2 regions of the Lysinibacillus sp. RS10 genome follow, and region 2 is predicted to be linked to the other one. Evidence: riboswitches for the same ligand, from Rfam matches in the RefSeq annotation. Region 2 holds a riboswitch; the other holds the start of a gene.

The links. A riboswitch is a leader RNA that binds a small molecule or an ion and turns the genes downstream of it on or off. The one in region 2 is predicted to bind glycine.
Region 1: linked by a shared signal. The riboswitch ahead of ACB089_RS09060 (amino acid permease) and the one ahead of gcvT (glycine cleavage system aminomethyltransferase GcvT) in region 2 are both predicted to bind glycine.

What each region holds. Positions count from the first base shown of each region.
Region 1 is NZ_CP167122.1:1,770,014-1,773,223, forward strand. It holds gene ACB089_RS09060 (amino acid permease) at 332-1,672, opposite strand; glycine riboswitch at 1,834-1,910, opposite strand; gene ACB089_RS09065 (rhodanese-like domain-containing protein) at 2,509-2,895, opposite strand.
Region 2 is NZ_CP167122.1:1,667,225-1,670,434, forward strand. It holds gene ACB089_RS08505 (hypothetical protein) at 1-278, shown strand, start outside; gene comGF (competence type IV pilus minor pilin ComGF) at 271-696, shown strand; gene ACB089_RS08515 (hypothetical protein) at 674-874, shown strand; gene ACB089_RS08520 (shikimate kinase) at 894-1,409, shown strand; glycine riboswitch at 1,554-1,646, shown strand; gene gcvT (glycine cleavage system aminomethyltransferase GcvT) at 1,907-3,010, shown strand; gene gcvPA (aminomethyl-transferring glycine dehydrogenase subunit GcvPA) at 3,036-3,210, shown strand, end outside.

The sequences.
Region 1 (3,210 bases), 100 kb from region 2:
GGAATCCTTTTCATTGTAGGATCGTTAGTTGGTAATACTCTTAACCCGTTCTCTCTCGCCTTGTTAAAGCAAATCCGTTCTACTATTATATTGTCTGGATTTTTCTCGTAGACAATAATATTACAATCAGAACAATGGTAAACAATAGCGTAATAGAAATAACGATCTTATTTTTAATAAAAACCCTCCTTTTTTTAACTCCCTTTTATTCATACTATCGTTAATTTGTTAGGGATTATTACTTTGAGAAAAATAGAAAAATCCTGAATAGATTTACTTTCTTTGAAGTGTCACTATTCAGGACAGTTATTTTTAATGCCTCTTAACGTAGTTATTTCTTTCTTTTCACTTTGTAAATCATCATTAGTATGATAAACCAAATTGGTGTTAACAGTAATGCCGTACGAGTTTCCTCTGAAATGAACATAATAACTAATAGAAATGCGAAGAAGGCAAGTACTAAATAGTTCACGAACGGAGTAAATGGTGCCTTGAAAATTGATGCCTCATGAAGTGCACGATTTTTCCGTTTATAAATGATATGAGAAATTAAAATAATACTCCACACCCAAATAAAGCAAATAGCACTGATCGTTGTAACAACACTAAAGGCGCTTTCAGGCATCAGTTTACTTAGTAATGCTCCTGCAGATACAACAATTGCGGAAACAACGAGTGCGTTACTTGGTACACTGTTTTTATTAAGCTTGGCGAACGATGGTGAAGCTTGCTTATTGTTCCCAAGATTATAAAGCATGCGGCTTGTAGAGAATAAACCACTATTACCTGCTGAAGCAGCGGATGTTAGAACAACAAAATTAATAATCCCTGCAGCAATAGGGATACCAGCTAGTGTAAATACTTGTACAAATGGACTGCTTACGGCAGACATTTCATACCAAGGATTAATGCATAAAATAACAAATAATGCACCTACATAGAATAATAAAATACGAAATGGAATTTTGTTAATGGCAGACGGAATATTTTTTCTAGGGTCGTTCGTTTCAGCAGCAGAAACACCTACTAATTCGACACCTACAAAAGCGAAAACAACCATTTGGAAGGCCATTAGGAAGCCGTATAGGCCATTCGGGAACATCCCGCCATGTGCCCAAAGATTTTCAACTGCAACTGTGCCAGAACTTGTTTGAAAGCCTGTAAATAACATGATTAGTCCAATAACGATCAGCGCAACAATTGTGATGACCTTGATAAGGGCAAACCAAAATTCTAACTCACCAAATAGTTTTACAGTTAATAAGTTTAAAAATAATAACAGTACTAAACAGCCAATCGCTGGTACCCATTGAGGTATATCAAACCAATATTGTGCATAAACACCGACAGCAATAATATCTGCCATAGCGGTCATGACCCAGCAGAACCAGTAAGTCCAGCCAGTGACGTAGCCTGCCCAAGGACCTATGTATTCTGATGCAAAATCAGTAAATGATGTATAGCCTGCGTTCGATAATAATAATTCACCTAATGCACGCATAACAAAAAATAGGGCAGTTCCGACGATTAAATAGGCTAAGATGATGGAAGGTCCTGCTAAAGCAATGGCTTTGCCTGAACCTAAAAATAATCCAGTGCCTATTGTTCCGCCAATAGCAATGAGCTGCACATGGCGATTTTTTAAATCACGTTTTAATTGATGTTGTTCCACGTTAATCCCCCTCAAAGATGCATAAAAATTTTGACTGGAAAATAAAAAGAGACTAGTATTGACACTAGTCTCGTAAACGTCAGAATAACAAATACCAATTGCGAATGCTGGATATGAAAAAATAAACATTCATGTGGTATAGCTTTCATGATGAAAGTAGATATTACTCCTCTGTCCTTTTGCCTGAGATAGTGAACCCTTCGGCGACGCAAAATGCGTTCTCTCCAGAACTGCTCCTGCTATAGTGTGATCCATAGCATTCATAGCTTGTATTGTATTGCTTGTTGATATTATTTTAAGATATTATACATCCTATCAGTGCTTACATAATTATTCAAGGGTAAATTTCAGCTATTTTCAGAAAAAAAGAAGATTATGGTTCGTCTAGGGAAATACTTTACGAAAAATAGTATTTTTAGGCATATGTTAATATGTGGATGATGTTGAATATTTGGTATAAAGTGAAGTTGTCATGATAACGTAAGTTTGATTTTCATTCCGGCTGGACGCTTTCCTCAGTTTGTCCGATCGCCTATCCACAACAAAGAATCCTCAATGAAAACGAGCAGAACATTACCTTGCGTTGCTTTTCCTTATTTCGTCCAATGCATGATTAGGTACTTAGTGAACATGAAGTAACTTGTTAGACGTTAACAATAAATATAATATAGTAGAAACTCAGAATTTTTTGCGAAAAAAGAAACCATCTCATAGTCATTTGAGATGGTTCTTTCGGTGTGAAACAAAGCGATATAGGTAAATATATATAAATTTACTTAGTTTCAAAGAGTGAATTTATTTATATAAGTCGCTAATGTCTTATCTATTTTGTTTCATTACTGTTTTTTGGACTTTATTTTACCTGTCCAAGTACGGAAGCCGCCTTGTAGTTGGTAAATTTGGTTGTAGCCACGTTTTTTAAGAAACAGTGCAGCTCGAGAGCTACGGCCTGTATTTTGGCAGTATAAATATACTGGTAAATCTGGGCGGATTTCTTTGTAACGTTGACGTAGTGTAGTTGAAGGAACATTTCGTGCACCAAGAATGTGACCAGCTTCAAATTCTTTTTGCTCACGTACATCGATCAGCTGAGCTTTACGATAGCCTTCAATAAATTGTTCTTGTGTTAGGTTTGTTACGGCTTTTTTTAGTCGCATAGAATTAATGACGATATATGCAATTACGACTACTAACATTATACCGATTGTGATAAGTATGTCCAAAATTTTCTTACCCCTTTCTATCTTCTTTATTATTATAAAAGATGCGCTAGCGATAGTCCAATGAGTTTGATAAAATTAATTACATTGTGGCTAGAATTAATCTATTGAATGTTATGAGTGAAAGGCCACAGAATCATTCCACCCTATTCTTGGATTAGGGTGGGGGATTACTTCAATAAAGAATAGAACTAAACGCAGAGTGTCAAAATTTTGAGAAGCACTATTTTGGGCTATCATTAATAGTTGGATGACATTGTTAAAACGTATGACATATATAGTGATGAGACTTATTTTGTACACGTTCGCGAAGGTTTA
Region 2 (3,210 bases):
CAGTGGTCATTGTCATGTTTTTATGCACGACATTAATACCCATTAGCTACACTATGAAAACAACTCTTTACAATAAGAAGCTAGAGGTTATAGCAGCTGAAACGGCCTATGAGGGCTTAAAGCACTATCGCTATTTACGGCAAGCGGAAGGCTCTAATACAATCGAAAATGTAGAATATAATTGGGCTTTTGATGGGCAGGGGATATGTGTAAGCTTTCAAAATGCACGAGAATTACGTAAAAAATGCATCCAGCTGACAGGTGAAGTCGATGAATGAGCGGGGCTATACATTATTAGAAGCGTTGTTCCAATTAGTTGTTTTTGTGCTTATTGCTCATCTTGTTGTTTTCATTATGCTTTGGTTCGCAGAAATGAAAACAACGGTACTGTCTGATGAACAATCGAAGTGGGAGCTATTTGCTTATGATTTGAATATGTATTTAGAGGATATTTCATCATTTACGATTCGAAAAGATCGAAAGAGAATAACTTTTCAAGCGGCAGATACCCTTCATAATATTGATTGTTATAGCAATATTATTCGTGATCAAGTAAAGGGTGGTCATGTGCCAATGTTAATTGGTATAAATAAATGCCAGTTCAAATATGAAAAAAATATGTTAACGGTAGCTGTTGAATTTCCAAGCGGTATCCAAAAGGAGCGAACCTTCTATGTACCAATTATTGAAAAATGACAGAGGGGCTATTTTTTTAATCGCAATTGCATTATTATTTTTTGTAACTACTTTTGTTCTTACGTATTATACGTCTTATGAAATACAGTTTCGAACATATGAAGGGCTAGAAAAGATGAATGTTCGAGCTACGATAAATTTATTGGGACAAATTTTGTCAGACAGTGTAGAATCGTAGTTATAAGAAGGTGATTCGAATGCGAAAAATATATTTAGTTGGCTTTATGGGCTGCGGGAAAAGTGCGTTAGGAAGACGTTTAAGCTATTTTCTAAAGATGCCATATTATGATATGGATCGTGAAATTGTTAGACAGCAGGGTATGACAATCCCACAAATATTTGAAAAATACGGAGAAGCACGTTTTCGAGAAATAGAAACAGAATTTTTGGAAAATTTTAGAGATGAAGCTTGTATTATTTCAACAGGTGGTGGGGTTGCAGTCAATGCTGAAAATCGAAAAATAATGAGACGCAGCGGACTCGTGTTTTTTTTAGATGCGACATTCGAAGATATTTACAAACGAATACAGCATGATCCAAATAGACCAATCGTACAGAGTTCAACAAAAGAGGAGCTAGAGAATCTGTATCATTACAGAAGAAAGTTCTATCGTGAGGCAGGACATATACAGGTGTTAACAGAGAGTAGGACAATCCGTCAAATTCTTGAGTATTTAGTATTCCAAGTTAAAAGGTTGAAAGGCGAACGATAATATTTTAAATTAAATTTAATGTTCGTGTTTTATTATAATTTAAAAAATGTTTGCCTTTTCAATGCAATTAATGTTAGGATATAGACAAATAAGTAACTAAAAGTTCATTGAATACTAAATAGTACCAAGATTAATCTTGGGCGGATGATTGTGCGGGGAGAGAACGTTGTAGACGTCACCGAAGGAGCAAGTAGCAAAGGTTATGAATCTCTCAGGTAAAAGGACTCGTACAAGACGCAACTCTGGAGAGAGCTGTATTACAACAGCCACCGAAGGAGAAAGCCGGCTGATTGGCATTGTAACAATGCGAGCCAGTCTGGTGTAACTTTCAGGTGCAAGGACAGAGAATCCCGAAAAGGGGTTCGTCTGTCTTTTTTTATGTCAAAATGTTCTGCTTAAGCGTTCAAAATAAATTGGCAGAACATTCATTGTACTAATACAAAAACAGACGAACTACTACCAGTAAAAATGGAACTAACAATAAGGGGGCAAAAAGAATGACGAACGAATTACAACGTACACCTCTATTTGACGCATACGCAAAGTATGGTGGTAAAACAATTGACTTCGGTGGATGGGAATTGCCAGTACAATTTTCTTCTATTAAGGAAGAGCATGATGCAGTACGTAATCGTGCAGGTTTATTTGATGTATCACATATGGGTGAAATTTTAGTAACTGGTCCTGATTCTCTAAATTTTTTACAAAATCTTTTGACAAATGATATTTCGAAGATTGCAGTAGGCCAAGCGCAATACAATGCAATGTGCTATGAAGATGGTGGTGTTGTCGATGACTTATTAACATATAAATTAGCCGATCAGCATTATTTATTGTGCGTCAATGCTGCAAATATTGAAAAAGATTATGATTGGATGATGGAAAATCAACATCAATTTGATGTCACAATCGACAATCAATCTTCTGCATATGCACAAATTGCTCTTCAAGGTCCATTAGCAGAAGAGGTACTTCAATCATTAACAGCTACTGATGTAAGTGCCATTAAATACTTCCGTTTCCAAGCAGATGTTGAAGTTGCTGGTCATAAAGCATTAGTCTCTCGTAGTGGTTACACAGGAGAAGATGGTTTTGAATTATACGGCTCTCCAGAAGATATTAAAGCGTTATGGAATAAAATCTTAGAAGCTGGAAAAGACAAAGGCGTTGTGCCAGCAGGTTTAGGATGCCGTGATACACTTCGTTTTGAAGCGGGTCTTCCATTATATGGGCAAGAGCTATCAGCGACAATTTCACCTCTTGAGGCGGGTATTGGCTTTGCTGTGAAATTAAATAAAGAAGACTTTCTTGGTCATGATGCATTAGTGACACAAAAAGAGAATGGACTGTCACGTAAAATTGTGGGCATTGAAATGATCGATAAAGGAATTCCTCGACATGGTTATAAAGTATTTAAGGACGGTAAGGAAATCGGTGAAGTGACAACAGGTACTCAACTTCCTTCTTCTAAACGTAATGTTGGTAACGCATTAATTGACAGCCAATTCGCAACTATCGGAACTGAATTAGAAATCGAAATTCGTGGTAAGCACTTAAAGGTAGTGACAGTAGAAACACCGTTTTACAAGCGTTCAAAATAATATTTGAAAAGAGGGAGCTACATTTATGAAACATCGTTATTTACCTATGACGGAGCAAGATAAACAAGAAATGTTAGACGTAATTGGTGTATCTTCAGTTGATGAGTTATTTGAGGATATTCCAGAAAAAGTACGTTTTAAAGGCCTATATGATATTAAAGATGCAAAATCAGAGTCAGCTTTATTAAAAGAATTATCAG